2 regions of the Actinoallomurus bryophytorum genome follow, and region 1 is predicted to be linked to the other one. Evidence: predicted binding sites of a transcription regulator. Region 1 holds the regulator's gene; the other holds the start of a gene.
What was found. The regulator HrcA, encoded in region 1, represses chaperone genes, less so after heat shock. The targets are predictions, from matches to a motif close to TTGGCACTCTCNNNNNGAGAGTGCCAA.

Region 1 (15,956 bases):
GTGGCTGGACCGCAACGACTTCTACCGGCGTACCGGGATCGCCGCGGGCAACGTACGGTTCTGCCGGAAGCGGGCCGACAAGGCCGGCCACTGCGCGGACCTGGGCATCACGCACATGGTCGACGATCGCCTCGACGTGCACGCCGCGCTGCGGGGGCTGGTGCCGCACCTGTTCCTGTTCGGCCCGCAGACCTCGGCCGCGCCGGAGTGGGTGCGGGCGGTACGGACGTGGGCGGACCTGGAAGAGGAGATCGGGGTGGTAGGGGCGGCGGCGCCTGGCCCTACGGGCACGGGCGGCCCTCTGCGACGAGGTCGGGGCGGCTGAGGCTCGTCTCGATCTACAGGGACCGAACGCCTGTTACCAGGCAGTACAACGCCTTACCGGGCAGCACAACGACGCCGTGCCCGTCTTGGGGCACGGCGTCGTGAAGCGAAGAACCTTACTTGGCCTGCAACTCGGCGGCGCGCTTGGCGATCGCCGACTTGCGGTTGGCGGCCTGGTTCTTGTGGATGACGCCCTTGCTCACGGCCTTGTCGAGCTTGCGCGTCGCGGACCGCAGCTGAGCCGTGGTCGCGTCGACGTCGCCGGACTCGGCGGCCTCACGGAACTTGCGGATCTCGGTCTTCAGCTCCGACTTGACCGCCTTGTTGCGAAGGCGTGCCTTCTCGTTCTGCTTGTTCCGCTTGATCTGGGACTTGATGTTCGCCACGAAGAAAGCCTCAGGTGTTAAGTCGATGGAATGGGGGCGCGGGACCTAACGCGCCCACACGCAGTGGGACAGCCTACCAAGGGCTTCACCCAACGCCCAAACCGAGCCGTCCCAGCCGGTCGCCGCGCCGGCGGTTCAATCACGGATCCGGCGTACGCGAGGGGCGTGGGTCCACGGGTAGCCGGGACGCCGTGCGGCAGCGCGTACGGGCCTCGACGCGGTACGCGGCGGGTAGGGCGGTGCCCACACGGCCGGGCTGTGGGGGCCCGGCCGGAGGGCTGCGACGGTCTCGGCCGGAGGGGTACGGCGGTCTCGGTCCGGGGGGCTGCGACGGTCTCGGCCGGGGGGGTACGGCGGTCTCGGTCCGGGGGGCTGCGACGGTCTCGGCCGGGGGGGTACGGCGGTCTCGGTCCGGGGGGCTGCGACGGTCTCGGCCGGAGGGGTACGGCCGTCTTGGTCGGGGGGCTGCGACGGTCTCGGCCGGAGGGGTACGGCCGTCTTGGTCGGGGGGCTGCGGCGGTCTCGGCCGGGGCTGCCGGATGGCTGATCGGCGGGTGCTCGGAACAGAGCATGCCGCGCGGCGTGGGACCATGGATAACGCTAATCCATCACTCCACGAGGAACCCGGTGCCGGCCGTACCGAACCACACCGATCCCGCGGTGATCCGCAATTTCTGCATCATCGCGCACATCGACCATGGCAAGTCGACCCTCGCCGACCGCATGTTGCAGCTCACCGGTGTCGTCGAGGGGCGTCAGATGCGCGCCCAGTATCTCGACCGTATGGACATCGAGCGTGAGCGTGGCATCACGATCAAGAGCCAGGCCGTGCGCCTGCCGTGGCGGGATTACGTTCTCAACCTGATCGACACGCCCGGGCACGTCGACTTCTCCTATGAGGTCTCGCGGTCGCTGGAGGCGTGCGAAGGGGCGGTCCTGCTCGTGGACGCCGCCCAGGGCATCGAGGCGCAGACGCTCGCCAACCTCTACCTCGCGCTCGAGGCGGACCTGCACATCATCCCGGTCCTCAACAAGATCGACCTGCCGGCCGCGCAGCCGGACAAGTACGCCGAGGAGATCGCCGGGATCATCGGGGTGGACCCGGGCGAGGTCCTCCGGGTGTCCGGCAAGACCGGCGAGGGCGTCAAGGAGCTCCTCGACAACATCGTCGCGACCGTGCCCGCGCCGCAGGGTGACCCCGACGGGCCCGCCCGTGCGCTGATCTTCGACTCGGTGTACGACACCTATCGCGGTGTCGTGACGTACGTCCGGGTCATCGACGGGCATCTGTCCCGCCGCGAGAAGAGCCTCATGATGTCCACCGGGAGCGCGCACGAGACACTCGAGGTGGGCGTGATCTCGCCCGACCCCGTGCCGACCGACGGGCTGGGCGTCGGTGAGGTCGGCTACCTCATCACCGGGGTCAAGGACGTGCGCCAGGCGCGGGTCGGCGACACCGTGACGAGCGCCGCCGGGCGGGCCACCAAGGCGCTCGCCGGATACCGGCACCCCCGGCCGATGGTGTTCTCCGGCCTGTACCCGGTCGACGGCGACGACTATCCCGAGCTGCGCGACGCCCTCGACAAGCTGCGGCTCAACGACGCGGCGCTCGTGTACGAGCCGGAGACCTCGCTGGCGCTCGGCTTCGGGTTCCGCTGCGGCTTCCTCGGCCTGCTGCACATGGAGATCGTGCGTGAGCGGCTCGAGCGGGAGTTCGACCTGTCGCTGATCTCCACGGCGCCGAACGTCGTCTACCGCGTCGTCATGGAGACCGGTGAGGAGCACCGGGTCACCAACCCGAGTGAGTTCCCCGAGGGCAAGATCGGCATGGTCTACGAGCCGATGGTCAGGGCCACGATCCTGTCGCCGAGTGACCACATCGGGGCGATCATGGAGCTGTGCCAGGGCCGCCGCGGCGTACTCCTGGGCATGGACTACCTGTCCGAGGACCGCGTCGAGATCCGCTACACGCTCCCGCTCGCCGAGATCATCTTCGACTTCTTCGACCAGCTGAAGTCGCGGACCCGCGGGTACGCCTCACTCGACTACGACCCCAGCGGCGAGGAGCAGTCCGACCTGGTCAAGGTGGACATCCTGCTGCAGGGCGAGTCCGTCGACGCGTTCAGCCAGATCGTGCACAAGGACAAGTCACGCGAGTACGGCCTGATGATGACGGCCAAGCTCAAGGAGCTCATCCCGCGCCAGCAGTTCGAGGTGCCGATTCAGGCCGCGATCGGCGCGCGGATCATCGCCCGCGAGAACATCCGCGCCATCCGCAAGGACGTCCTCGCCAAGTGCTACGGCGGCGACATCTCCCGCAAGCGCAAGTTGCTGGAGAAGCAGAAAGAGGGCAAGAAGCGGATGAAGACGATCGGCAGGGTCGACGTCCCGCAGGAGGCCTTCGTGGCGGCGCTGTCCACGAGTGGTGGCACGGAGAAGGGCAAGAAATAGGCGGACGCCCGGTCAGGTTGCGCATTGAGAGCCCACGCGGGGTAGGGCGCCCATGCGCCGCCCGGAGTCCCATCCGCGCGGGCTCCGCACAGTCGACCGAGGGTTGGAGCAGGCATGGATCTTGGCCAGATCGGCATCTGGAACTCCGGGTTGCGTGATGAGGACCGGCGGGCCGCGGACGGGGTCCGCGAGGCCGCGGCCGAGCTCGAGGAGCTGGGGTACGACGCGATCTGGCTGGGAGGCAGCCCCGGTGTACGCCACGCGGCGCCGCTGCTGGAGGCCACCGAACGCATCGTGGTCGCCACCGGCATCCTCAACATCTGGGAGTACGAGCCGGCCGAGGTCGCCGAGGAGCAGACCGCCCTCGCCGAACGGCATCCCGGCCGTTTCCTGCTGGGGCTCGGCGCCAGCCACGCCGCGCTGGTCAAGGGCTACCGCAAGCCGTACTCCATGATGGTGGACTACCTCGACCGCCTCGACGCCGCCGGCTCGGCGAAGGAGCATCGCGTACTCGCCGCGCTCGGCCCGCGCATGCTCACGCTGTCACGTGACCGCGCGGCGGGCGCCCACCCGTACCTCATCACCCCCGAGCACACCGCGACGGCCCGCGAGATCCTCGGCCCGGACTCCCTGCTGGCGCCCGAGGTGAAGGTCGTCCTCGAGACCGACCCCGAACGCGCCCGCGCCGCCGCGCGCGGCCACCTCGCGATCTACCTGGGAATGCCCAACTACACCGGCAACCTGCTGCGGCTCGGCTTCGTCGACGACGACTTCCGAGACGGCGGCAGCGACCGGCTCATCGACGCGACCTTCGCCTGGGGAGACATGGAGGCGATACGGGCCCGCCTCGCGGCGCACCGGGAGGCGGGCGCCGACCAGCTCGTCGTCCAGGTCGTGACCGGCGATCAGGTGGCGATGCCCCGCTCGCAGTGGCGCGAGCTCGCCGACGGTCTCGAGCTGCGCTCCAGGAGCTGAGACCTCCGGTGAACGGCGGGCGGGCGATCGCCTAGGCCCCCTTTTCGGCGCGGACCGTGGCAATACCGGGTGAGGCCGGAACCAAGCTTCGGTGTTCTCGCGTCACACGGGGGGTAGGGACGCCGTGCTCGCCGTTCATCGGGAGGAACATTGGACGCTGCTATGGCGGGACAGGGAGTTCGCCGTGACAACGCTCCGCGCGACGTGCAGGACGGTGACCCGGGTGATCCAGGGGATCCGGGGGATACGGCACTGAGCACCACCATCACTCTGCCCGGCGTGGAGCGTTCGGTGGCGGTCGGCCGCCGATTCGTACGGGACACGCTCGGAACGCGGCACCCGGCGCTGGAGAAGGTCGCGCTGAGCGTGAGCGAACTCGCCACCAACGCGATCATGCACACGCCGAGCGGGGACGGTGGTCATCTCACGATCGGCATCCGGGCCACCGGGCACGTGATCCGCGCCGAGGTCACGAACGACGGCACGATGGCCACCAAGCCCCGTGTCAGGAGGGACGCCGAGGCCGAGAACGGACGGGGAATCCTCATCATCGAGGCGCTCGCCGAGTCCTGGGGCGTCATCGAGGACTCCGGGACGACGACGGTATGGGTCGAGTTCCGCGACGGATCCTGGGCCCTGCCGGACGGCCACCAGGTCCCGGAACGCTGAGACGCCTCTGGCCGGACGCAGGCGGAGATCTTCTGGGGACGCGCGGACACCGCCTGAGCCATCGGTCCCGGAACCCGCCATCGGGCCCGCCCGCGGAGGGGACGGCGCGGGCATGCTCGCTCGGGCGGCACACTTGAGACGTGCCATCGACGCTGCCGGACGGAGATCCGGTCCCGAGAGACGGAGCGCTGCCGCCCAGCGCTCTCGACGGCCTCGGCGGCCGCCCGTTCGGTTTCTACGTGCACGTGCCGTTCTGCGTCACCCGCTGCGGTTACTGCGACTTCAACACCTACACCGCCACGGAGCTGCGGGGAGCGTCCCGCGACTCGTACGCCGACACCGCGATCGCCGAGATCCGGATGGCCCGGCGCGTGCTGGGCGACGTCGACCTGCCGGTGGAGACGGTGTTCGTCGGCGGAGGCACGCCCACGCTGCTGTCCGCCGCCGACCTCGGCCGGGTGCTGGACGCGATCGGCAAGGATTTCGGGCTGGCCGAGGGGGCCGAGGTCACCACCGAGTCCAACCCCGAGACCGTCGACCCCGCCTACCTCGCCGAGCTGCGAGAGGCGGGTTTCACGCGCATGTCGTTCGGCATGCAGAGCGCCCGTGAGCATGTCCTGGCCGTCCTCGACCGTACGCACACGCCCGGCCGGCCGCAGCAGTGCGTCTCCTGGGCGCGCGAGGCCGGCTTCGAGCACGTCAACCTCGACCTCATCTACGGCACGCCGGGCGAGAGCGACGCCGACTGGCAGGCCAGCCTCGACGCCGCCATGGCCGCCCGGCCCGACCACATCTCCGCGTACGCCCTCATCGTCGAGGACGGCACCCGCCTGGCCACGCGCGTACGGCGGGGTGAGCTGGCCGCGCCCGACGACGACGCGATGGCCGACCGCTACCTCGCCGCCGAACGCACGCTCGGGGCGCACGGGCTCGGCTGGTACGAGATCTCCAACTGGGCCGCGAGCGAAGAGGCCCGCTGCCGGCACAACCTTCTCTACTGGACCGGCGGCGACTGGTGGGGTGTGGGCCCCGGCGCGCACAGCCACGTCGGTGGCACGCGCTGGTGGAACGTCAAGCACCCGGCCGCGTACGCGGCGCGGCTCGCGGAGGAGGCCTCGGCCGCGTACGCCCGCGAGGTGCTGGAGGCCGCGGACCGCAGGTTCGAGCGGATCATGCTGGAGGTGCGGCTGGCCGACGGCTGCCCGCTCGGCCTGTTCGACGACGTCGCGGCGGTCCGCCGCGCGGTCGGCGACGGCCTCCTGGTGCCCGAGGCGTTCGAGGCAGGCCGCGCCGTGCTCACGCTACGAGGACGGCTGCTGGCCGACGCCGTCGTCCGCGACCTCACCTGACCGCAGGGGATCCGCGGTGCCCGTCACTTGATCATGCGCCAGCAGATCCAGGCGGGAAGCCGGTACATCTCGAGCCGGCCGGCCCTGACCGCCCCGATGATCAGATAGACGAAGTGCACGATGCCGAAGATGATCATCGCGGGTATCACGACGATCAGCGCGGCGGGGGCGCCGGCCACCACGGTGACGACGGCGAGGGCGATGCCTCCGAGGAAGACGGCGAGGTAGCTCAGCGCCGCGTTGAGCGCCTGCGCAGCGTGGAAGCGGATGAAGGGCGTCTGGTCCTGGCGGACGAGAAAGACCACGAGCGGAGCGATGACGCCGATGATCAGCTGGCCGATATAGGCCGCCAGCGCCCAGTTCGTGTCGTCGGCGGGGTTGTTCCCCTGCGGTCCGTACGGCGGGGGGTACGGGCCTTGCCCGTACGGCGGCGGGTACGGGCCGGGCCCGTACGGGGGCGGTGGACCTCCGACGTGCGGTCCAGGAGGAGGGCCACCGTACGGATGCCCCGGAGGGGGCGGAGGGCTGCCGAATTGCGGCTGACCGGGAGGAGTTAACGGGGTGGACGGCTCGTCATGGGGTTCCTCGGGCGATGGTCCGCGATCGTCGGGTTCGGTCATGACGCTCCTCAGCGGAAGATGGGCCACGCCACGATGGCGGGGAGGCGGTACCACTCACAGCGGTTGGCGCCGATCGCGGCCCTGGTCACGACGTAGGAGCCGGCGGCCAGCGCCAGCAGCACGAGCGGTATCCAGGCGACACCTTTGAAGTAGGCCAGCAGCAACGCGGTGAAGGTGCAGGCGAACACCGCGACGAACAGGTTCAGCGCCTGTACGGCGTGGAAGCGCGCGAAGGGCGAGGTGCGTCCCTTCGCGACCAGCACGATCGCGGGCGCGACGAAGCCCGAGACGAACATGCCGACGTACGCGGGCACCGCCCACCGCTCGTCCTCGTCGACGACCGGGCCGCCGGCCGGAGCCCGCACGCGCCGCCGACGGTCCTGGACCGTTACGGCGGCGTACGGGTAAGGCTGTTCCGGCTGCCCGCCCCGTGGCCGCCGTCCGTGACCCGGCGGGGCGTGGTGCTGCGGCGGCGCGTAGTACTGCGGCGGTGGGCTCTGCGGGGGCTGCTGAGCGCCCTGGCCGTACCCCGGCCGCCCGTCCGGCTGTCCCGGGGGCGGCCCGTACGGCCGGCCGGATCGCCCGCCGCCGGGTTGACCGTAGGTCATCGTGCGTCCCTTCCGGCGGATATGTCTGGTGCGATGTGGTGTCGCAGTTTATGAGACGTGCGCGGGCGCCGGATGGTTGCGCGGGTCAGCCGCCCGGGGCGGTGACGAAGTCGATGAGCTCCTCGACCCGGCCGAGAAGCGCGGGCTCCAGATCCGCGTACGTGCGCACCCGGCCCAGGATGGCCTGCCACACCTCGCCCGGCTCACCTCTCCAGCCCAGCGCGGAGATCACGCCCTCTTTCCAGGGAATGCCGCGCGGCACGTCCGGCCAGGCGGAGATGCCGAGGGTGGCGGGCTTGACCGCCTGCCAGATGTCGATGAAGGGATGCCCGGTGACCAGGACGTACGGCGAGTCGATCTGTTCGGCGATCCGGCTCTCCTTCGAGCCGGCGACCAGGTGGTCGACGAGTACGCCCAGGCGGCGGCCGGGCTCGGGGCCGAACTCCTCGGCGATCTCCGGCAGGTGGTCGACGCCTTCGAGGAACTCCACGACGACGCCCTCCACCCGCAGGTCGTGGCCCCAGATCTTCTCCACGAGCTCGGCGTCGTGCTTTCCCTCGACGTAGATCCGGCTCTCCCGCGCGACGCGTGCGCGCAGGCCGGCCACGGCGATGGAGCCGGACGCGGAGATCGCGCGGCCCGCGGCACGTACGGGCCGCACCAGCGTCACCGGCTTGCCGTCGATCAGGAACCCGGCCTTGGCCAGCGGGAACACCCGGCGCTTGCCGAACCGGTCCTCGAGCGTCACCGAGTCCTTCTCACAGGCCACGACCGCGCCGCAGAAGCCGCTGGACGGGTCCTCGGCCACCAGGCCGGACTCGGCCGCGATCTCCGGGATCTGGCCTTTGCGAGGGCGTCGCCAGTCGCCCGACAGAACGTCCTTGGCGTAGTTCTTGCTCCGCACGGCCGCACCGTATCGGGACCAACCCGGCCGAGCCGGGATCAACACGCGTGCGCGCTCAAGACGGTACGCTGGCGCGCCGACGCTCACGCCGGAGCCGGAATACCGGTGCCGGGGGCGGCGTCGCGCCAGTGCTCGGCCATCATCCAGGCGACTTTTCCCGCCGCCGTTCGTCGTCGCCGTCTCACCGCGACGGTCGTCAATCGCCGTACACTTGGCACTCAAGAACACGGAGTGCCAAATTAGAGGCCTGTAGCCGTGGGAGGTGAGTGCGTGCTCGACGATCGGAAGCTGGCGGTGCTCCGCGCCATCGTTGAGGATTACGTGTCCACCAACGAACCCGTGGGCTCGAAGGCGCTGGCCGACCGGCACAACCTCGGTGTCTCACCGGCCACGATCCGCAACGACATGGCAGTCCTCGAGGAGCAGGGCTACATCGCCCAGCCGCACACGAGCGCGGGACGCGTGCCGACCGACAAGGGATACCGGCTGTTCGTCGACCGGCTGTCGACGATCAAACCGCTGTCCTCGGCGGAGCGGCGCGCGATCGAGACGTTCCTCGCGAACGCCTACGACCTCGACGACGTCGTGACCCGTACGGTCCGGCTGCTCGCGCAGCTGACCCGCCAGGTCGCGGTCGTGCAGTACCCCTCGCTCACGCGGTCGGCGGTGCGCCACATCGAGCTCGTCCCGATCGGTCCCGAACGCCTGCTGCTGGTGATCATCACCAACACGGGCCGGGTCGAGCAGCGGGCCATCGAGATGCCCCTGGGCTTCTCCGAGGAGTCCATCGCCCATCTGCGGGCGCTGCTCAACGCGCACCTGGACGGGTGCTGGCTCACCGACGTGCCCGGGGTCGTCGCCGAGGTCCCCGACCGGGTCTCCGCGGAGGAGCGTCCGCTCGCCGCGACCGTCCTGTCGGTGCTCCTCGAGACCCTGATCGAAAAACACGAAGAAAAGATCGTCATAGCCGGCGCGGCGAACCTCGCCCGCGCCGACTTGTCCCAGAGCCTCCGCGACGTGCTGGAGGCGTTGGAAGAACAGGTCGTCCTGATGCGACTGCTCGGCGAGGTGAGTGATCCCACCAGCCTCACCGTGCGAATCGGAGCCGAAAACCCCCACGAGAGCCTGTTCACGACCTCCGTGGTCGCCACCGGATACGGTGCCGGCGACCAGGTCGTGGCCCGGCTCGGCGTGCTCGGCCCGACGCGAATGGACTACCCCGGCACGATGGGAGCGGTACGCGCAGTGGCACGTTACGTCGGGCAGATTCTGGCGGGGTCGTAAGTGGCGAACGACTACTACGCGACCCTCGGGGTGCGCCGTGACGCGGGTGCGGACGAGATCAAGAAGGCCTACCGCAGGCTCGCCCGCGAACTGCACCCGGACGTCAACCCCGACCCCGAGACGCAGGACCGGTTCAAGGAGATCACCCAGGCGTACGAGGTGCTCTCCGACCCCAAAAAGCGTGAGATGTACGACCTTGGCGCTGATCCGTTCGCGTCGGGCGGCGCGGGCGCCGGCGCCGGGTTCGGGGCAGGCTTCCCGTTCAGCGACATCATGGACGCCTTCTTCGGCAACCAGGCCCAGCGGGGTCCGCGCAGCCGCGCCCGGCGCGGCCGCAACGGCACCATCCGCGTGGAGCTCGACCTGTCGGAGACGGCCTTCGGCACGACACGCGAGCTGACCGTCGACACCGCGATCGTCTGCACGACCTGTACCGGTGCGGGCACCGCGCCCGGCACCCAGCCGGAAAGCTGCGACATGTGTCACGGCCGTGGCGAGGTGCAGCAGGTCACGCGGTCCTTCCTCGGCCAGGTCATGACCTCGCGCGCCTGCCCGCAGTGCGGTGGCTACGGCAGCGTCATCCGCACGCCGTGCGCCGAGTGCTCGGGCGACGGACGGGTCCGCACCCGCCGTACGATCAAGGTTCGCATCCCGGCGGGCGTGGAGAACGGCACCCACATCCAGCTCGCCGGCGAGGGCGAGGTCGGCCCCGGCGGAGGGCCGTCCGGCGACCTGTTCCTGGAGATCGTCGAGCGACCTCACTCGATCTACGAGCGGCAGGGCGACGACCTGCACTGCACCGTCCAGGTCCCCATGACGGCCGCCGCGCTGGGCACCTCGCTCACCGTGGAGACCCTCGACGGGCCGGAGGAGATCGACATCCGGCCCGGCACCCAGTCCGGCCAGCAGATCCCGATGTACGGCCGGGGGGTCAAGCACCTCAACGAGACCGGCCGCGGCGACCTGATGATCCACGTGAACATCGAGACGCCCACCAAGCTCGACGAACAGCAGGAGGACCTGCTGCGCCAGCTGTCCGTGCTGCGCGGCGAGGAGCGCCCGCCGGGCAAGTTCACCCCCGGGCAGCAGGGTTTCTTCTCCCGCCTGCGCGATGCCTTCAACGGCCGCTGAGACCCGTCCGGTCCCGCCGAGCCACCAGGCTCGACGGGGCCGCCCGTACGAAGGGCGCCGCGCGGCCGGGCCGGTCCGCGACGGCCGTGCACAGGTCGCCGGTGTCCTGGGGGCGGGGACGGTTTCACCGTGGACCAGGCAGCGCCGGGCGTGCCCGGCGAGCGTCGCGATTACGGGTTCGCCGCCCCGGCTGTTGGGGCGTGGTGGTGACGTTGGGGCTGGGCGGGCGGGCCGGGTCGGTTGCCCGCGGTCGTCTGTCTCGCGTCGTGAGGGTCGGCGTCGTGGTGATGCGGCGGTGATGTTGCGGGCGTCTTCGGTGAGGGCCGCGGTGGCGGGTTCGCCGATCGGGCTGTTGGGGCGTGGTGGCGAGGTGGGGGCCAGGTGGCCGGGCCGGGCCGGTCGCCCGCAGCCGTGCGCCGCATGCCGGGTGCGTCCCTGTCGTTCTCTGCGGGCGGTGCCGGTCGCGGAGGGCGGGCTTCGATGAGCCCGCCGGTCTTTCTCTGCGACGGCGACCGGCTCGGCGCCGACCGGATCCTGCTCGACGGCCCCGAGGGCAGGCACGCCGCGGCCGTACGACGGCTCAAGCCGGGTGAGCGCGCCGACCTCACCGACGGTGCCGGGCTCGTGGTCGAATGCGTGGTTACGAGCGCGGGCCGTGACAGCCTCGAACTCCAGGCCATGGCTCGCCGCCACGAGGCACCTGCCGAGCCGCGCATCGTCGTCGTCCAGGCACTGCCGAAGGGCGACCGCGGCGAGCTCGCCGTCGAGACGATGACCGAGGTCGGCGTCGACGTGATCGTGCCCTGGGCCGCCTCGCGCTGCGTCACCCAGTGGCGGCCGGAGCGCCGGGAAAAGGCCCTGGGCCGCTGGCGTAGTACCGCCAAAGAGGCCGCCAAGCAGGCACGCCGCGCCTGGCTGCCCGAGGTGACCGACCTCGCCACCACGGCACAGGCGGCCGAGCGCATCTCCGCCGCGGCCCTCGCCGTGGTCCTCCACGAAGAGGCCGAGCACCCGCTGAGCGGCCTGGCCGTGCCGGACCAGGGCGAGATCGTTCTCGTGGTCGGGCCCGAGGGCGGCCTGACCGGCGAGGAACTCGCGGCCTTCGCGTCCGCCGGCGCCGCCACCGCCCTTCTGGGGCCCACCGTCCTGCGTACGTCCACGGCCGGAGTGGCCGCCGCCTCCGTGCTGCTCAGCCGCACCGGTCGGTGGTGACGGACGCTCCGGTCGGTGGTGACGGACGCACTACCGCGGGATGGCTTTTCGACGGAGATATTCCGTTCGTTAAGTGGATGCGGACGGACACCGATCCGATCCGTGGCGCGCCGAGATCCCCGTACACGCCTGGCTTCGCGGCGTCTGAGGGCCGGAGATCTCACCGCCCTGACGCACCTGTCCGAACTCTCATCTCGTAAAGCCCACCAAACGGCACGTGGCAGGATCTCCCGCGTGAACCTTGACTTTCCCCTTGAGCCCGGCCTTGCGGAAATGACGGAGATGGGGCGTCTCGTCGTTGATCGTGTGGCGGCCTTCATCGAACGGCTGCCGGATCGCCCGACGAGTCCTCCCGCCGACCCGGGGCTCGCCGATCTCGTCGGCGCGTTCCTCGCCCCGCCACCCGAGGAGGCGGGGGAGCTGACCGCGCTGCTCGACCGGTTGGAACGTGCCACTGACCATGCGATGGAGACGGCGGGCCCGGGCTACCTCGCGTACGTGCCGGGCGGGGGGCTCTACACGTCAGCTCTGGCCGAGTTCTACACGCGCGGCGTGAACCGCTACGGCGGCCTGGCGATCGGCGCTCCCGCCCTCGCCGCTCTCGAGGAGAGCGTGGTGCGCTGGATCGCCCGTGACGTCTGCGGACTGCCGTCCGGCAGCGGCGGCATGCTGACCACGGGGGGCTCGATGGCCACCTTCTCCGCCCTGGTCGCCGCCCGGCACGCTCATCTCGGCGAGGAGATCGGAGAAGGAACCCTCTACGTCGGCGCGCACGCCCACCACTCCGTGGCGAAGGCGGCCAGGCTCGCGGGCATCAGGGAGCACAACGTCCGTGTCGTGCCGTCGGCCGGCGACCTGCGGATGGACGTCGACGCCGCGGCGGCGATGATCCGGGCCGATCGAGACGCCGGGTTGCGCCCTTTCCTGCTGGTCGGCTCGGCCGGCACCACCGACACCGGGACGATCGACCCACTGCCGGCCCTTGCAGGGCTGGCACGGCGTGAGGGTGTCTGGTTCCACGTGGACGCGGCCTACGGCGGCTTCTTCCGGCTCACCGAGCGCGGACGCGACCGGCTGGCCGGCACCGAACTGGCCGACTCGATCACCCTGGACCCCCACAAGACGCTGTTCCTGCCCTTCGGCACCGGCGCCCTCGTCGTACGGGACCCGGCGACGCTCTATGCCGCGCACGAGGGCACCGGGAACTACCTGCAGGATGCGGGCTCCGGCGACGGCCTGCCGAACTACGCCCAGCTGGGGCCGGAGCTGACCCGGGAGAACCGCGGCCTGCGCGCCTGGCTGCCGCTGCACCTGCACGGTGTGGCGGCCTTCCGTGAGGCGCTCGACGAGAAGCTCGACCTGACCGAGCAGGTCTACGGAAAACTCGCCACGGTGCCCTCGCTCGAACTCCTCGGGCGGCCGGACCTGAGCACGGTGGCCTTCCGTGTGCGCCCGCGCAACGGCGACGTCGCGGCGGCGGACCGGGCTACCCGCCGGCTGCTGGACCGCGTCAACGCGGACGGCCGGGTGCTGCTCTCGAGCACCATCGTCGATGAGCGGCAGACCCTGCGGATCTGCATCGTGGTCCACCGTACGCACGGCGACCGCGTGGCCGAGGCGCTCGACCTCATCATCGCGGCGGCCGCCGCCGAGTGAGTGTCAGGGGGACAGGTTCGGGTTGGGAACCGACTCCGTGGGCTGTTCGGTCGGCTGGTCCGCAGGCGGCTGGGTGGCCGGGGGCGGGGGCGAGTCGGTGACCGGCGGTCCCGTCGGGCCGGTGCCGGCGGTCGGCTCGCACGTGACGTGGACGGTCGGGCCAGGGTCGGGCGGGGTGGGCGCCGGGCTGCCCGACGGCGTGACCAGGCTCTCACCCGGGTCGCAGGTGGGGCCGTTGACGACGTGCTTGCCGGTGTTGGACGGGCGAATGGACGTCGGGCTCGGTGAGGTGTCCGGGACCGGGTTGGACGAACCGCCCGGCACCACCTGGCCCTGGGAGCGACCGCTGTTGGAGGACGATCCCGGGTCGTCACTGCCGGAACCGTCGCTGAAGTGACCGGTCTGGACGAAGTTCTTCAGCGCCGGGGTCGCCGAGACGGCGGCGCCGCAGACGAGCACCGCGGCGGTCGCTGCCGCCAGCGGACGCATCCACGGAACGGAGAAGGAGAACCCGAACCGCCGCTCGTGCTTGTCGTTGATCTTGCTGCGGATTCGCTCAAGTCCCTCCGGAGAGGGCGTGACCGCGTCCGCTTCCGCGTGAAGGGCACGGCGAAGACGGTCGCCGTACTCGTCGTCGAAGGACTGGGTCATTACTGCTGCTCCAGGACGGTGCGTAGCGCGGCCATCCCGCGCGCGGTGTGGCTTTTGACGGCCCCCCGGCTGATACCCATCGACCGAGCGATCTCCGCCTCGGACAGATCACCGTAGTAGCGGAGCACGAGTGCTTCCCGCTGTCGATTCGGCAGCCCGCCGAGCGCCTTGACGACCGCGGTGCGTTCGAGCTCCACGATCGCGCCGTTCTCCGCGCTCGGTGCGTCGGGCAGCCCCTTGGGGGCGTACTTCTCCACGACGGCACGGTGCCGCAACACTGATCGTGACCGATTGACCACGGACTGCCGAAGATACGACAGAGCCTTGTCCGGCTCGCGCAGCCGCCGCCAGGCCCCGTGCATGGCGACGAACGCGTCCTGTACGACTTCCTCGGCCGTCGCGACATCGCGTACGAGCAGTGCCGCGAGGCGCACCAGCGAGCGGTAATGCGCACTGTAGAGCGCGGTGACAGCCTGGTCTGCGTCCCAGGCGACCGCCACGGCTCCCGCCGTACTCCTGGCTACGAGGGTTTCGGTCACATCAGTTGGACGCGCGCCCTCACTCTGAGGTTTACGAAAGGCCATACCTCTGTCTCGCCTTATCCCGCCCATCGGTGCCACCGGCATGTGTCTTGTCGATTGGACGACATGTCGGATCCGCAAGTTCATGCGAACTTGGACCGGCTTCGGATCAAGAGGTCGGCTGGGGGTCCGGGGGCCGGGGGTTCGCGTGACAGCAACCCTAACCAGAGGATGACGGTTATTGGACACGGCGGCGTCGTCCGCTCGTAACGATTCGCAGACGAGCGGGGAGTCCGAGCCGCGATAACATGCGCTGACCATGCTGACCATGGGGCGTGAGGAGAGTTCAGTGACACAGCACGACTGTTTGTTCTGCAAGATCGTGTCCGGTGACGTGCCCGCGACCGTGGTCCGCGAATCAGCCCGTACGCTGGCGTTTCGCGACATCAACCCGCAGGCGCCCACGCACGTGCTGGTGATCCCGAAGGAGCACCACCCGACCGCGGCCGAGCTCGCGGCCTCCGACGGCGACCTGCTCGCCGAGATCGTGCGCGAGGCACACGAGGTCGCGGTCGACGACGGCGTCGCCGGCACCGGCTACCGGGTGGTCTTCAACACCGGGCCGGGCGCCGGCCAGACCGTCTTCCACGTGCACGCCCACGTGCTCGGAGGACGCGGCCTGAACTGGCCGCCGGGCTGATCCGCGCTGGTGAGTGAGCCGATAATGGTCGGTCTCGGCCGGTAACATGGGTACGACTCAGCCGAGGACCGAACGCAACCGGAAGGCAGGGACGAAGAGGCCGCAAGGCCGGGCTATGGCCGATTCAACTCACACCGCTGACGCCGCACCGGACAGCGCGCGCACGCAAGTCAAGATCGTGATTCCGGATGACCTTTCGATGGTCGCCCTGCTCGGCTCGCGTGACGAGCTCCTCGATGTCGTGGAGAAGACCTTCTCCAGCGACGTCCACGTACGCGGGAACGAAATCACGATCAACGGCCCTGCCGAGGAGACCGAGCTCGTCGCCAAGCTCTTCGAGGAGCTGCTCGACCTGCTGAAGACCGGCACGCCACTCACTCCCGACGTGATCGAGCGCAGCGTGGCCATGCTCCGCGCGGAGACCACCGAGCGGCCGGCCGAGGTGCTGACGCTCGACATCCTCTCCTCGCGCGGCCGCACGATCCGGCCGAAGACGATCAACCAGAAGCACTACG
Region 2 (15,956 bases), 3.4 Mb from region 1:
AACGCCGCGTACGCCGCGATGTGGCCGCGGATCAACCAGGACGGCCGCAACCTGTTGTGGGCCGCGTTCATCGTTCCGGACTGCTGCAGCACCTTCGTGAACCGCGACCGGGAGCTTCCGCAGATGGTCGCGATGTTCCGCGCGGCGTTCGGCCGTCACCTGGGCGAACCCGCCTGGACGGACCTCATCCAGCGCCTGTCCGCCGGCAGTGAGGAGTTCCGTGAGATGTGGGCCGCGCAAGACGTCGCGGTCCCGACGACACGGGTGAAGGTCTTCCGGCACGCCGCCGTCGGCGAGGTGCGGCTGTCGGTGGTCAGCTTCGCGGTCGTCGCCACGCCGGAGACGCGAATGGCCGTCTACACGACGGTGGACCAGGAGAGCCGCGAGCGCTTGGACTGGCTGATCGAACACCCGGAGGCGCCCGCCGTCGACCCGGCCCACCACCACACTCACTGACGGTCGCCCACTCCCCACAGGTCACGGACGTTAACCTGATCTCGTGATCGTCGGAGTGGGGATCGACGTCGTGGACCTCGAACGGTTCGCCCGGTCCCTCGAACGTACGCCCGCACTGGCCGTCCGGCTCTTCACCGAGGACGAACGCCGGCTCCCTCAGCGTTCCCTCGCCGCCCGGTTCGCGGCCAAGGAGGCGCTCGCCAAGGCGCTGGGCGCACCACGCGGGCTGAAGTGGACCGACGCCGAGGTGCGCAGGGCCCCCGACGGGCGGCCGGACCTGCACGTCGAGGGGACCGTGGCGGCGGCGGCGACGCGTCTCGGCGTCACCTCCTGGCACATCTCGCTCAGCCACGACGGTGGTGTCGCCGTCGCCGTGGTGATCGCCGAGAACACCGACTGACGAGGGGATCGACCATGCGGTACGCGCACGAGGTGGACAAGGTCCGCGCCGCGGAGCGGGCACTGATGGCGCGCTCGCCCGAGGGCGCGCTCATGCGACGTGCCGCGGCCGGTCTCGCGTCGGTCTGCGCCGGGCTGCTGCGGAGCGGCCGCGCCGGGGTCATCGGCCCAGGGGAGGGCGTGTACGGCTCGCGGGTCGTGCTGCTCGCCGGCAGCGGCGACAACGGCGGTGACGCCCTGTACGCCGGAGCCCTGCTCGCCCGGCGCGGAGCACACGTCACCGCGGTCCTGGCCGGTTCGAAGACCCACGAGGGCGGCCTCGCGGCGCTGCGCTCGGCCGGTGGCCGTTCCCTCGACGCGGACGACCCCGCCGGGTCCGTGGCCGCGATCGAGGCGGCGGATCTGATCATCGACGGGCTGCTCGGCATCGGCGGACGGGGCGGGCTCCGCGAACCCCACGCGACCCTGGCCGGCCACGCCTCGCGGAGCGTCGCCACCATCGTGGCCTGCGATCTGCCCAGCGGCGTCGACGCGGACACCGGTGTGGTGAGCGGAGCCGCCGTACGCGCCGACGTGACGGTCACGTTCGGGACCTACAAGCCGGGCCTGTTCGTCGATCCGGGCGCCGGGCACGCGGGCGTGGTCGAGCTCGTCGACATCGGGCTCGGCCCGTACCTCGGCGACCCGGACGTGGTCCTGCCGCAGGCGGCCGACGTGGACCTGTGGGCACCCGGCCCGTCGCGGGAGTCCAACAAGTACCGCCGTGGCGTGCCCGGTGTGGTGGCCGGCAGTAAGACCTTCACCGGGGCCGCGGTGATGTCGGTCGGCGGCGCGATACGCGGCGGCGCGGGCATGGTGCGCTTCGCCTCGGCCGAGCACTCCGTCGAGCTGGTCCGGCACCGCTGGCCCGAGGCCGTGACCTCGGTCGTCGACACCTCGCTGAGCGAGGTCGGGCGGGTGAACGCCTGGGTCGCCGGGCCCGGCCTCGGCACCGGCGAACACGCCGAGGCGCTGCTGGCCGAGGTGCTCGGCACGGACCTGCCGGTCCTGGTCGACGCCGACGGCCTCACCGTCGTGGCGCGCCGCCGCGACCTGCTCTGGCGCGACGCGCCGACCGTGCTCACTCCGCACGCCGGGGAGCTCGCCCGGCTGCTGGGAACCGAGGCGGACCAGGTCGAGGCACGGCGGCTGGAGCACGTACGCCGGGCCGCGGAGGAGCTCGGCGCGACCGTGCTCCTCAAGGGGTCGACCACGGTCATCGCGGAGGTCGGGCGGCCCGTGCGGGTCAACCCGACCGGCACGCCGCGGCTCGCCACCGCGGGCAGCGGCGACGTGCTGTCCGGCCTCATCGGGGCGTTCCTCTCGGGAGGGGCGAGCGCGATCGACGCCGCCGCCGCGGGCGCGTACCTGCACGGTCTCGCCGGCCGGCTCGCCGCCTCCGGCCCCGCCTCCGACGAGCGGCCCCCGGACGACCGCGAGGCGCCGATCAGCGCGTACGACGTCATCGAGGCGATCCCGGCGGCCTTCCGTACGCTCACCGGCTGAGCCCCGGACCTGCGACGGGCCGTAAGGCGATGGCCCCCGCAGGTCTGCTTCGCTGCCACAATTGGTTCATGAGCGTTACCACGGCGGAGGCACGCGTCGACCTCGGGGCGATCAGTAACAACGTGGACCTGCTGCGTGAGCAGGCCGGCGGTGCCGGTGTGATGGCAGTGGTCAAGGCGGACGGGTACGGCCACGGGATCGTCCCCGCCGCACGGGCCGCGGTCGCCGGCGGTGCCTCCTGGCTGGGCGTCGCGACGCTGGACGAGGCGATGACCGTACGACGTGCGGGCCTGGACACACCCGCGATGTGCTGGCTCTACACGCCCGGCGAGCGGTTCGACGACGCGATCGCCGCCGGCGTCGACCTGTCGGCCACCTCCGTGGGCCAGGTCGCCGAGATCACCCAGGCCGCCGCGCGCGTCGGGCGGCAGGTCAGGCTGCACCTCAAGGTCGACACCGGCCTGTCCCGCAGCGGCGCGACCCCGGCCGACTGGCCCTCGGTGGTCGACGCCGCCCTGCGCGCACAGGCCGACGGCCTGGCCTCCGTGGTGGGGCTGTGGTCCCACTTCGCCTGCGCGGACGAGCCCGGCCACCCGTCCATCGCCGCGCAGCTACGCGTCTTCGACGAGACCATCGAGGTCGCCGAGAAGGCCGGCGTACGCCCCGAGGTGTGCCACATCGCCAACTCCGCGGCCACACTCACGCTCCCGGAGGCCCGCTACGACCTGGTCCGGCCCGGTATCGCGGTCTACGGCCTGGACCCGATCCCGTCGCTCGGGCTCACGCGCCGGCTCGGCCTGCGCCCCGCGATGACGCTCGCCGCGAGGGTGGCGGTGGCCAAACGGGTCGGTGCGGGCGAGGGCGTGTCCTACGGCCACCGCTACGTCACGTCGGCGGAGACGACGCTCGGCCTCGTGCCGATCGGCTACGCCGACGGGGTTCCCCGGCACGGCACCAACCTGCTCCAGGTCTGGGCGGCGGGGAAGAGACGGCGCATCGCCGGCACCGTCTGCATGGACCAGTTCGTCATCGACGTCGGAGACGACGGGATCCAGGCGGGGGACGAGGTGGTCCTCTTCGGGCCGGGAGACGGGGGAGAGCCCACCGCCCAGGACTGGGCCGAGATGCTCGGCACGATCTCGTATGAGATCGTCACCAGAATCGGTGCCCGGATCCCGCGTACGTACGGTGGAGACACGCAATGAACAAGAAGCGAGTCGGCCTGGTCGGCGCCGCGATCGGCACCGCCGGTGCCGTCGGGGTCGGTGCCGCGGTGGCGGCGCGCAGGTACGCCGTCGGCCGCGAACGGCTACGACCCGACCCGGATCGGGACGAGCCCTTCGGCGAGCTCCGCGGCCGTCCGCAGACCGTCGTGGCCACCGACGGAGTGCCGCTGCACGTCGAGGTCAACGGCCCGGACGACGCCTCCCTCACGGTCGTCTTCAGCCACGGCTACTGCATGACCCAGGACTCCTGGCACTACCAGCGCCGTGATCTCGCGGACGAGGCCGACGTGCGGATGGTCTTCTGGGACCAGCGCAGCCACGGGCGCTCGGGACGCAGCGACCTGGCCCACGCGACCATCGACCAGTGCGGCGACGATCTCCTCGCGGTGATCGAGGCCACCACGGCGCCGGGCCGGCCGGTGGTGCTGGTCGGTCACTCGATGGGCGGGATGACGATCATGGCGCTGGCCGATCGGCACCCGGAGCTGTTCGGTGACCGGGTCGCCGGCGTCGCCCTGGTCAATACCTCCTCCGGAGGACTGGCGGAGCTGACGCTCGGCCTGCCGGAGGTGTTCGGCAAGGTGTTCCGTGCCGCGGTGCCCGGCGTGGTCCGCGGCATCGGCAAGGGCGGCAAACTCGTCGACCGGGGGCGCCGGATCGGCACCGACGTCGCCTTCGTCATCACGCGGCGGATGGCGTTCGCCGACCGCGCGGTGAGCCCGTCGATCGTGGACTTCGTCGAACGGATGATCGGCTCCACCCCCATCGAGGTGATCGCGGACTTCTACCCGACGCTCGCCGCGCACGACAAGCTGGCCGCCCTGGACGTTCTGCGGAAGGTCCCAGCGGTGGTCGTGGTCGGCGACCAGGACCGCCTCACGCCCCTCGCGCACGGACGGGCCATCGCGGCCGCGCTACCCGAGGCGGAGCTGGTCGAGCTCTCCGGTGGGCACGTCGTGATGCTCGAACGCCCCCAGGTCGTCACCGACGCCATCGCCGGACTGGTCGAGCGGGCCCGCCCGTTCGCCGAGGAGCGGTCCGCTTGAGCCGTGACGATCACCCCCGGCGGACTTCGGACGCCGATGACGTGGATGGAGGCTCCGTGATCCGGGTACCGACCGACGAGGCCATGCGCGACCTGGGCCGGCGGCTGGCCGGGCTGCTGCGCGCCGGGGATCTCGTCCTGCTGTCCGGGCCGCTCGGCGCGGGCAAGACCACGCTGACCCAGGGGCTGGGAGACGGTCTGAAGGTCCGCGGACCGATCACGTCGCCGACCTTCGTCATCGCGCGCGTGCATCCGTCGCTCGCGGGCGGCCCGTCGCTGGTGCACGCCGACGCCTACCGCCTCGGCGGCCTCGACGAACTCGACGACCTCGATCTCGATCTCCAGGACGCCGTGACCGTGGTCGAGTGGGGCGGCGGTATCGCCGAGGGCCTGTCCGAGGACCGACTGGAGATCGTGATCGACCGGGAGGAGACCGACGAGCGCATCGTCGGACTGGCCGGTGTCGGGCCGCGGTGGGCCGCGCTCGGCGAGTGGTCGCCCGGCGACCCAGGGTCTTGATCGTCTCTGCGCGCCTGGCTGACCACGTGCGGTGATCTCATGATCCGATTTATTGTTCCTAGATCGATCCAGACCGTGATCTTGCCGTAGTGTCTACCCCCAAACCTCATCTTCCTGGCATATAGCGCAAGTTTCCTTTGGGAAGGGAGAGCTCCGGTGAGCGGTCATCGTCATGCCGCACGGCCGGCCAGGCGCCATGGGAGCCTCGCCGCCGCCGGATCCGTCGCTGTCCTCGTGGCCGTGGTGATCGGCGGCGCGACCTGGGCCTCCGGGGTCGGCAGAGGCGGCCACCACACCCTCCACGCACGCGGTGCGGAGGCGGTCAGCTCCCCGATGAACTCCCTCCACGGTGCCGAACGCGACGCCGTGCCCGGCGCCTGTGACACGCTCAGCGCGAGCCTGGCCAAGCAGCTCGCCCCCGGCGCGGACCGCAGCGAGACGGTCGCCACGGAGTCCGACCAGCACAGCGAGTGCGCCTGGAGCCTCTTCGCCGCGGACCGCAGCCGTCAGCTCAACGTCGAGCTGCGCGCCATCGGCGCCGACGGCGGCACGTCGGCCACCGACACCGCGGTCCTCACCTTCAACGACGAATGGCACACCGACCGCGCGGGGAAGGACCTCGCGGACGGCGCCAAGGTGCATGACAGCCGCGGCGTGACCGGCGTCGGCGAGCAGGCCTACGTCGTCTACACGGTGGACGGTGCGATCGGCGCGGCCGTCGCCAACGCGCGACTCGCCAACGTCCTCGTCACCGTGCACTACTCCGGTGGCGACCACCTCGAGACCCACGGCAAGCCCATGTCGTCCGGCCCGGCAGGGGACGGCGCGCTGCAGGCCGCCCGCGACATCATCTCCAAGCTCGAGTCCCACTCGTAACTCGCAGTGGTCGGAGCGCGCTACGCTCTGGGATCGTGCTGGTCTTGGCTTTCGATACCGCGACCGCCGCGGTCACCGTCGCACTGAGCGAGTGGGCTCCGGGCCACCCGCCACGGCTCCGAGCCGAGTCCAAGGTCGTCGACCGCCGCAGGCATGCCGAAGTTCTGGCCCCGGCGATCAACACCGTACTCGGCGAGGCTCAGGTGAGCCGTTCGGAGCTGTCCGCGATCGCCGTCGGCGTCGGCCCCGGCCCCTACACGGGCCTGCGGGTCGGCCTGGTCACGGCGCGTGCGCTCGGCGCCGTGCTGAAGATCCCCGTACACGGCGTCTGCACCCTCGACGCGCTCGCGTGGGAGTCCAAACGCACCGAGCCCTTCGTGGTGGCCACCGACGCGCGCCGCAAAGAGGTCTACTGGGCGCGGTACGACTCGGCCACCGTACGCATCACCGGCCCCTCGGTCGGCGGCCCCGCCGAGGCCGCCGTCCCCGGCCTGCCCGCACTCGGCGAGGGCGCGCTGCTCTACCCCGACGTGCTCAAGGGCGAGACGCCGGCACTGCCGTCGGCCGCCGCGATCGCCGAGCTCGTGGTCTCGCGGCTGTCCGGCGGCGCCGGACCGGAGCTGCTGCCGCCCGAGCCCCTCTACCTTCGCAAGCCCGACGCGCGTGAGCCCGGGCCGCGTAAGCGGGTGATCCCCCGATGAAGGTCCGCGAGATGACCCTCGATGACCTGCCCGGCGTGCTCGAGCTCGAACACCTGCTGTTCACCGACGACGCCTGGTCCGAGGAGACCTACCGCGACGAGCTGGCCGACCCCGGCGGCACGAGGCACTACGTCCTCGCCGAGGAGGACGACCTGCTCGCGGGCTGGGCCGGGCTGGCCGCCGTCGGCGGGCAGGGCGACGTGCTGACCATCGGCGTACGCCCCGAGCTGCAGGGCCGGGGAGTCGGGTCGATGCTGCTGACCGCGCTGCTCGACGAGGCCGCCACCCGCCACTGCGGCGAGGTGTTCCTCGACGTACGCGCGGACAACGACCGGGCGCGGCGGCTCTACGAGCGGTTCGGCTTCACGGCCGTCGGCGTGCGCAAGCGTTACTACCAGCCGTCCGGAGTGGACGCGATCGTGATGGTGCGGGAGTCGCGACCGGGCGACGTGCCCGTGCGGCGGGGGGTGGGCACGTGAAGGATCAGCCGCTGGTGCTCGGCATCGAGACGTCCTGCGACGAGACCGGCGTGGGCGTGGTCCGCGGTCATACCCTCCTCGCGGACGCGATCGCCTCCAGCGTCGACGAACACGCCAGGTTCGGCGGAGTGGTGCCGGAGGTCGCCTCCCGTGCCCATCTGGAGGCGATGACCCCGACGGTGGACCGTGCGCTGGCCGAGGCCGGAGTCCACCTCGAGGACGTCGACGCGATCGCGGTCACCGCGGGTCCCGGCCTGGCGGGCGCGCTGCTCGTCGGTGTGGCCGCCGCCAAGGCGTACGCCCTGGGCCTGGACAAGCCGCTGTACGGCGTCAACCACCTCGCCGCCCATGTGGCCGTCGACCAGCTCGAACACGGGCCGCTGCCCAGGCCGTGCGTGGCCCTGCTCGTCTCCGGCGGGCACTCCTCGCTGCTGCTCGTACCCGACGTCGCCACCGACGTACGCCCCTTGGGCGCCACGGTCGACGACGCCGCCGGAGAGGCGTTCGACAAGGTGGCACGGGTGCTCGACCTGGGCTTCCCCGGCGGGCCCTATATCGACCGCGCCGCACGCTCGGGCGACCCCGGGTCGATCTTCTTCCCGCGCGGCAAGTACGACGACGGCACCTACGACTTCTCCTTCTCGGGGCTGAAGACCGCGGTGGCCCGGTGGGTCGAGTCGCGCGAGCGCGCCGGCGAGCCGGTGCCGGTCGCCGACGTCGCGGCGGCGTTCCAGGAGGCGGTCGTGGACGTGCTCACCAAGAAGGCCATCGCCGCCTGCAAGGACAACGACGTCTCCCACCTGCTCGTCGGCGGCGGCGTCGCGGCCAACTCCCGGCTGCGGGCGCTCGCCCTGGCACGCTGCGAGGCCGCCGGAATCCAGCTTCGCGTCCCCAGGCCGAAGCTCTGCACCGACAACGGCGCGATGGTGGCGGCTCTCGGCGCGGAGCTCGTCGGCGCGGGGCTGGAGCCGTCCGCCCTCGACCTGCCCGCCGACTCGTCCCTGCCGATCACCGAAGTCCTCGTCTGATCGCGCGCCGGGAGTCTGCAGCCTCCCGGCGACGCGGCCCGCTCAGCTCAGTCGCGTGTCGGCGTAGACGGCCATCGCGTCCCGCTGGTACTCCGCGAGACCTTCACTGATCTCCTCGAAGTTGGCCTTGAACCGCGGGTCGTCGACATAGGTCTGCCCGAGCCCCTTGTACGCGGCCGCGCACGGCTTCCAGAACCGGCAGACACTCTGGAAGTGCACCTCGACCTCGGTCTGCACGACAGGATCGTCCACCGGTGCCCCGGCGACCATGAACTCCGCCATCCGGATCATCTGTGCGGTCGTCTCCCGCTGGAAGCGGGCCACGCCGTCCGTCGAGAGCCCTTTCACGGCCGCCCGCGACTGCTCCCACTGCTCCGGCCAGCGTTCGCGTGCCTCTTCGTCGTGCTCGGAGAAGTCGAAGCCCTCGAAGAGGTTCTCCGGCCTGTTGATCTTCGGCATCTCCCTCACCTCCCTTCCGTCCTGAAGCTCGGCGATGGTGCGAGCGACGGTGTGCGCCAGCGTGGTGAGCCGGTCCCGCTCCGCCAGGAGCCGCCGGTGGTGCGTCCGTAGCGCCTCCACCCGGTCGGCCTGGTGGTCCAGGATCTCCGTGATCTCGGCGAGCCCCACGCCCAGCTCCCGCAGCACGAGGATCTGCTGCAGGCGCAGCAGGTCGTCCTCCTCGTAGTGGCGGTGGCCGTTGCCCGCGACCCACGCGGGCGGCAGCAGCCCGATCTCGTCGTAGTGGCGCAGAGTCCGTGACGTCACCCCGGACATCCGGGCCACATCCGCGATCGACCAGGCCATGACCGTCTCCCATCGCCGGGCCGGTACGTCCGGCCCTGGGGTCGACGGTAGAAGTTGACGCGGCGGAAAGGTCAAGCGCCGCTCAGAAGCGGGCGGCCGGAGCCCCGAGCTCGATGAGCGCCTGCTCCAGGAAGTCCTCCAGGGCCGGCATCTCGCCCGGGGTGATCGGCCGGCCGGGGTGTTCGGGCAGGAGGTCGAGCACGGTGCGCAGATCCCAGTAGGGGTTGTGCCGGTAACCGCCGCAGACCTGGTCGAACGCGCGCAGGAACTGGTCGGCGACCGACACGTCGTAGCGCATGGCGAGGTTCCAGCGCATGTGGGCGACGTCGACCGCGACCGGGCCGTGTGAGGCGCCGGACCAGTCGACGATGCCGGTGAGCCGCCCGTACGCCCACAGCGTGTTGTCCGGGTGGTAGTCGCGATGGATGAAGCGCGGCGTGGCACCGGGGGCCGGACCGGCCGCGACGTCGAACGCCCGCTCCCAGAGCGCCGGGTGCCGGGCGTTGAGCGGCGCGAGGCGTACGTCGAGATGGTTGTACGGGCGGTAGGGCGGCATCGTGGACGCACCACCGACCGCGTGCACCGACAGGAGGCCGGCGGCGAGCTGGATGAGGTATTCGGGCAGCTCCTCGTTGGCCGGGCGCGGCGGATGGCCGAGCAGCCGCGTGATCAGCAGCGTCGGCATCTCGCAGTGGGCGCCCGACGGATCCGCGGCCACGAGCGACGGCGTGGGGATCTCACAGCCCGCGAGCAGGGTCAGCGCCGCGATCTCGCGCTCGGGCGAGAAGTCGATGTCGATGACCGGCCAGGTGGCCGACGCCCAGCGCCGCAGCACGAGCCGGTGCACGGTGCCGGAGCGGCTTTCGGCGAGCACCGCGTGGTTGACGTGGGACAGTCCCCCGACGAGCGGCCGGACCATCTTCACCTCACTGCCCGACCCCAGGCATTCTTCGACCCAGCGCAGCGTGGCCGCGCTCGGTGGCTCGGAGAATCTGGGGAAGGTCACGGCACCCATCCAAACGGATTCCGAACCGTATCGGGAGTGATTTTATCAATACCGGACTGAGTAAACGGCATGTCATTGCAGCGTGACGATCCACTTTGGATCTTCATGGCAAACAAATCTCCGCAAATACCGATGGAGTCAACGTATTACTCAAAGTGCGCCGAAATGGCCGCTCCGGTACATTACGGAGCGGCCATCCCGGTCACTCCTTGCTCTCCCTGCGCGGCCTGAACAGCGCCTCCGCCAGCGCGAGCATCGTCTCCTCGAGGGTGATGAGCCGTTTCATGAGGTCCTCGTGCACGGAGGTCATGCGGCCGCTCATGTCGTGCTGGACGCCGTCGACCCTCTTACTCACGTCCTCGTGCACACCACCCACCTGGCGCAGCAGGTCCTCGCGAAGAATCTCCATATGTTTCGTGATATCGGCGCGGGACGACTCAATGATCTTCGACAGGGTTTCCTCGGCCTCGTCGCGATCGGGCCGCGCCCGCAGCTCGTCGATGAGCGGGTCGATGGCCTCGGCGAGCCGTTTCTCCAAGGCGTCGAAACGGTCCGTGGGATCGATGAACGGCCGGTCGCCGATGGCGGCGAGCTTGCGGTGCAGCTCGCCGATCTCCAGCGTGACCGGCAGCTGGCCGATGCGCTGGTTGATGCCGTCGACCCGGTCGTCGACGCCTTCGATCTTGGCCTCGAGCCCCTGGAAGTGCCCTTCGACGCCCTTGAGCTTGCCGGAGAGGCCCTCGACGCGGCCGTCGATGCCGTCGAGACGGCCGCCGACCCCCTCGACCCTGCCGTTGACCGCGTCCAGTCCCTTCTCGACGCGCTCGGCCATGTCGCTGAGCGACTGGTCGACCTTGCCGGCCACACCGTTGATCTGGTGCTCGAGCTTTTCGGACCGATGCCCCAGGTCGGCGAGCGTCTTGTCGAGGCGGTTGAACCGTACGGACGCGGCCTCCATCGTGCCGGCCAGCCGGTCCAGCCGCTTGGTCAGGTCGTCCATCTGCTGCGCGGCCCGCAGCGTCGCGTCGGTGATGCTCTTGCTCGAGTCGAGCACGGTCTGGATGCGGGAGAGGCCTTCGTCGACGTTCTCCGCGATCACCCCTACGTCGGCCCACAACGAGGGCAGCTCGGCGACGGGCTTGACCTTCTCGCCGACCGACTCGATGTGCTCGGCCAGCCCCTCGGCCCATTCCGGCGGCTTGCCGTACAACTCGTCGACCTGGCCGCGGACCGTGTCGAGTTGGGTCGTCAGGCCGCTGAGCTCACGCTCACGCACCTCGCGGAGCAGCCACTCGATGCCTTCGAGTCGCTGATGGATCTCGTCGAGGACCTGACCTGTCGAGCGCTGCTCGTAAACATGATCTTGAGCAGCGCGGGCCAGCAATTCCCGCATTCGGTCCGAGACCGGTTGACCTCCTGTCTGCAGGAAGTTGTGATTGGTGTCCACCCGGGGAGCTCCTTCGTTTTGCCGGGTCGCCGGCCTGCGCGCGGAAATGGCAGTGGCGTGCGTCGCGAAGGGCCACTCTAATGACATGACCATGGTCATCGAGCGTAAGCAAAGAAATTCAGGGAAAAGAGATCCTTATCCCGGAGAAGCGGAATGCCGCTTTAGTCGCGGCGATGACGGCCTTCGTAAGGGGCCGGTATCGCATGCGAGTTCACCATGGCCGAGACCACCGGACCGCGTCCGAGCAGGCGGTCCAGCTCGCCACGGCCGAGGAAGACGCCACGGCAGGCCGCGCACTCCTCCACCGCGACGCCGCCACGTTGAAAGCTGACCATTCCGGCGCCGCACTTGGGACATTGCAGCACGGCGTCGGTCATTGTGTTCCCCATTTCCCCCGAGCGCCCCGACTGGGCGCGCCTTCATGCCGCGCGCGCCGGCACGGATTTCGCGTGCCGCCAAGAGTAGTCAAGCCAATACGGCAATAGTCGCAGTGTTTACCTTAGGCTGGCGTGTCTTCTGCCTTGAGATGGTGTCGTAGAGCGGTACAGATGAGTGCGACCGGGGCATCGCCCACCCGGGTCAGAACAACGACGCATTCGCGTGAGCCGGACGTGCGTAGCTCACGCCTCAGCTGTTCGATGTCGGCGGCGAATCCCCGCTTCTTGATCGTCAAGGTGCCCGCGTCGTGTCTCCTTAGCGCGGCCCGCAGCCGTTTGACCGAGAAGGGCAGCACCTCGTGGATCTCGTAGCCGCGGGCGAAGGGCGTGGCCCGCGACGCGTCAGAGGTGATGTAGGCGATGCGCGGGTCGGCCAGGGCGCCGTCGAGCGTCACCGCGACCTCGGCGACCAGATGAGCGCGGACGACCGCCCCGTCCGGCTCGTACAGATAGCGCCGCCAGCCGGCCACCGGCGGTGGCCCGAGCCGCGGGTCCGCCACCATCGTGGCCGTCTCCGTGCCCTCGCGGAGTACGGTCGCGCGCCGCAGCGTCGTCCCTGGTCGTGCGCCGGAAAGGCCGCCGAGCCAGAGCGCCGCCTCCTTGACGTCACCGCCGTCGGAGATCCACTCGGCCTCGGCGCCGGGCGGGACCACGTCGTGCGGGATGCCCGGCGCCACCTTCACACAGCCCGCCGGAGCCGCGCGGGCCAGACCGAGCACGGTCGTGAGCGAGGGTTCGTACGCCTCCGGGTTGAAGATCCTTCCACTGGCGCCGCGGCGCCCGGGGTCGGCGAAGACCGCGGCGTGGCCCGCCGGGTCCTGGACGGCGGCGTCGCCCGCGCGTACGGAGGCCGAGCCCTCCAGGCCGAACGCGCCCAGGTTCGCGCGAGCGACGGCGGCGGTCAGCGGGTCGAGGTCGACGCCGACCCCACGGCAGCCGGCCAGGCCACGCGCGACCAGGTCAGCGCCGATGCCGCAGCCCAGGTCCAGGACGGAGCCCGCGGGGCTCCCGGTGTTCAGATGGGCGGCGAAACGCCGCGCGCGATGCCGGGCGACGCTGGCCCGTGTGGCCTGTTCGAGGCCGGCCGGCGTGAAGTACATGCGGTCGGCCTCCGCGCCGAACTTGGCGCGCGCACGCAGCCGGAGGCGTATCTGCGTGAGAGCGGCGCCGACCAGCTCCGGCGAATGGCGTGCGCGCAACCGTGACGCCGTCGCGAGCAGCGCGTGCTCGCTGACGTCGGAGGCGCCCACCTCGCCGAGCAGGGCCCGGCCGCCGGGGGTGAGCAGCCCCTCGAAGGCGGCGATGTCCACCCGATGACGGTAGCGGCACGTCGCAGCGCCGGGAGACGAGCGAGAGCACGGTCTGTGGAGCGGTCCCACGGCGATCCTCAAGATCAGGTCGTCGGTGCAGGTCACAAGACTCAGGCCCGATGCGGGCGGGCCCGTGTTGACGGGTTCCCGGCCACGGCATAATCTCCATGACTGGCACTCTCATCATCCGAGTGCCAATCAAGCGACAGGCTGGTCTGGCACCCGCGACGGCAGGCCACCGTGGTCGCGTCTCCAACATGCGGCTGGCCGCGAGGTCGGCCGAGGATACGCAATCGAAGGGGAAGGTCAGATCGTGTCGACCGCCACCAAGGTTGTTCTCAAGCCGCTCGAGGACCGCATCGTCGTCCAGCCCCTCGAGGCCGAGCAGACAACTGCATCAGGTCTGGTGATTCCGGACACCGCCAAGGAGAAGCCCCAGGAGGGCACCGTCCTTGCCGTAGGCCCGGGACGCTTCGACGACAAGGGCGAGAAGCGCGTGCCGCTCGACGTCAAGGTCGGGGATGTCGTGCTGTACAGCAAGTACGGCGGCACTGAGGTCAAGTACAACAACGAGGACTACCTCGTGTTGTCCGCTCGCGACGTGCTCGCCGTCGTCGAGAAGTAACAACAGATACAGAGATGCACCGCCCCGGTCGGCCCCCACGGGCGGCCGGGGCTGTGTGCGTCTGATGACATCCCTTACTTGGAGCTTCTCTAATGCCGAAGATCCTGGACTTCGACGAGGACGCACGGCGCGCGCTCGAGCGCGGCGTGAACGCCCTCGCCGATGCAGTGAAGGTGACGATCGGCCCGCGTGGCCGCAATGTCGTCATCGACAAGAAGTGGGGCGCACCCACTATCACCAACGACGGTGTGACGATCGCGCGGGAGGTGGACCTGGAGGACCCGTTCGAGAACCTCGGGGCCCAGCTCGCGAAGGAGGTCGCCACCAAGACCAACGACATCGCCGGTGACGGCACCACGACCGCGACCGTGCTGGCCCAGGCGATGGTCCGCGAGGGCCTGCGCAACGTGGCCGCCGGCGCGTCGCCGATCAGCCTCAAGCGCGGCATCGACATCGCCGCCGCCTACGTTTCGGACGAGCTGCTCAAGTCCGCCCGTGAGGTCGACGACAAGAGCTCGATCGCGCACGTCGCCACCATCTCCGCCCAGGACCCCAAGATCGGCGAGCTCATCGCCGAGGCGTTCGACAAGGTGGGCAAGGACGGCGTCATCACGGTGGAGGAGGCCCACACGATGGGCCTGGAGCTGGAGTTCACCGAGGGACTCCAGTTCGACAAGGGTTACCTGTCGCCGTACATGGTGACCGACCCCGAGCGCATGGAGGCGGTCCTCGAGGACGCCTACATCCTCATCCACGACGGCAAGATCTCCAACGTCACCGAGTTCCTCCCGCTCGCGGAGAAGGTCGCCCAGACCCGCAAGCCGCTGCTGATCGTGGCCGAGGACGTCGAGGGCGAGGCCCTCGCGCTCCTGGTGCAGAACAAGATCCGCGGCACCTTCGTCAGCGTCGCCGTCAAGGCCCCGGGCTTCGGCGACCGCCGCAAGGCGATGCTGGAGGACATCGCGGTCCTCACCGGCGGCCAGGTCATCACCGAGGCCATCGGCCTCAAGCTCGACGGTGTCGAGATCGACATGCTCGGCCAGGCGCGCCGCGTGACGATCAAGAAGGACGCCACCACGGTCGTCGACGGCGCGGGCGAGGCCTCCGCCATCGAGGACCGGGTCCGCCAGATCCGCCAGGAGATCGAGAACAGCGACTCCGACTGGGACCGCGAGAAGCTCCAGGAGCGGCTCGCCAAGCTCGCCGGCGGTGTCAGCGTGCTGCGTGTCGGTGCCGCCACCGAGGTGGAGCTGAAGGAGAAGAAGCACCGCCTCGAGGACGCCATCTCCGCGACCCGCGCGGCCATCGAGGAGGGCATCGTCTCCGGCGGCGGCAGCGCGCTCGTGCACGTCGCCAAGGCCGGCTTCGACGCGCTCGGCCTGTCCGGCGACGAGGCCACCGGCGCCGAGGCCGTTCGCAAGGCGCTCGTCGAGCCGCTGCGCTGGATCGCCGAGAACGGCGGCAACGAGGGCTACGTCGTCGTCTCCAAGGTCGAGGCGCTTTCCGCCGGCAACGGTTTCAACGCCGCCACCGCGGAGTACGGCGACCTGATCGCCCAGGGTGTCATCGACCCGGTGAAGGTGACGCGTTCCGCGGTCACCAACGCCGCTTCGATCGCCGGCATGCTGCTCACGACCGAGGCACTCGTCGTGGACAAGCCGGAAGAAGAGCCGGAGGGCGCCGCGGGCGGTCACGGCCACGGTCACGGGCACTGATTTTCGGTCACCGATTTTCGGTCCCTGACCCGGGCTCGACATCGGAAGGCCCCCCGCCGCTTCGGAGCGGCCGGGGGCCTTCTACCGTTTCCGTACCCAGCAGCCGGTTTTCGTTTTCAGGTTCGGCGGCGATCCCCGGGTCGACCTTGCGGGGGATGCCAATAATTTCCTCTTCGTCGGCGGTAGCCGGAACATGTGTTGCAAATGACACGTAGGCATGACGTGCGGGAGTCACTCCGCTACGCTGAGTGAGAAATAGCCGCTCGATCGTGCACTGTGACCATTCCGTTGTCATCAACGTGGCAGACAGGTGCGATCTCGGTGGGCATCATGCTCTC

Region 2: the regulator HrcA is predicted to act here: its motif matches at 13,450-13,476, upstream of groES (co-chaperone GroES).

The regions. Positions count from the first base shown of each region.
Region 1 covers NZ_VFOZ01000001.1:455,921-471,876, reverse strand. Annotated here, with positions in the region: gene FB559_RS02300 (hypothetical protein) at 1-325, shown strand, start outside; gene rpsT (30S ribosomal protein S20) at 441-710, opposite strand; gene lepA (translation elongation factor 4) at 1,338-3,161, shown strand; gene FB559_RS02280 (LLM class F420-dependent oxidoreductase) at 3,276-4,136, shown strand; gene FB559_RS02275 (ATP-binding protein) at 4,299-4,805, shown strand; gene hemW (radical SAM family heme chaperone HemW) at 4,946-6,154, shown strand; gene FB559_RS02265 (DUF4870 domain-containing protein) at 6,178-6,774, opposite strand; gene FB559_RS02260 (DUF4870 domain-containing protein) at 6,783-7,382, opposite strand; gene FB559_RS02255 (DUF3097 domain-containing protein) at 7,468-8,286, opposite strand; gene hrcA (heat-inducible transcriptional repressor HrcA) at 8,557-9,570, shown strand; gene dnaJ (molecular chaperone DnaJ) at 9,571-10,701, shown strand; gene FB559_RS02240 (16S rRNA (uracil(1498)-N(3))-methyltransferase) at 11,182-11,913, shown strand; gene FB559_RS02235 (pyridoxal phosphate-dependent decarboxylase family protein) at 12,187-13,569, shown strand; gene FB559_RS02230 (hypothetical protein) at 13,573-14,220, opposite strand; gene FB559_RS02225 (SigE family RNA polymerase sigma factor) at 14,220-14,804, opposite strand; gene FB559_RS02220 (histidine triad nucleotide-binding protein) at 15,091-15,441, shown strand; partial or broken gene FB559_RS46555 (PhoH family protein) at 15,557-15,956, shown strand, end outside.
Region 2 covers NZ_VFOZ01000001.1:3,894,502-3,910,457, forward strand. Annotated here, with positions in the region: gene FB559_RS18465 (helix-turn-helix transcriptional regulator) at 1-456, shown strand, start outside; gene FB559_RS18470 (holo-ACP synthase) at 500-856, shown strand; gene FB559_RS18475 (NAD(P)H-hydrate dehydratase) at 871-2,400, shown strand; gene alr (alanine racemase) at 2,469-3,605, shown strand; gene FB559_RS18485 (alpha/beta fold hydrolase) at 3,602-4,672, shown strand; gene tsaE (tRNA (adenosine(37)-N6)-threonylcarbamoyltransferase complex ATPase subunit type 1 TsaE) at 4,756-5,190, shown strand; gene FB559_RS18495 (hypothetical protein) at 5,347-6,066, shown strand; gene tsaB (tRNA (adenosine(37)-N6)-threonylcarbamoyltransferase complex dimerization subunit type 1 TsaB) at 6,102-6,767, shown strand; gene rimI (ribosomal protein S18-alanine N-acetyltransferase) at 6,779-7,246, shown strand; gene tsaD (tRNA (adenosine(37)-N6)-threonylcarbamoyltransferase complex transferase subunit TsaD) at 7,243-8,274, shown strand; gene FB559_RS18515 (MerR family transcriptional regulator) at 8,317-9,078, opposite strand; gene FB559_RS18520 (aminoglycoside phosphotransferase family protein) at 9,161-10,084, opposite strand; gene FB559_RS18525 (coiled-coil domain-containing protein) at 10,287-11,531, opposite strand; gene FB559_RS18530 (TFIIB-type zinc ribbon-containing protein) at 11,693-11,908, opposite strand; gene FB559_RS18535 (class I SAM-dependent methyltransferase) at 12,031-13,278, opposite strand; gene groES (co-chaperone GroES) at 13,592-13,903, shown strand; gene groL (chaperonin GroEL) at 13,996-15,618, shown strand.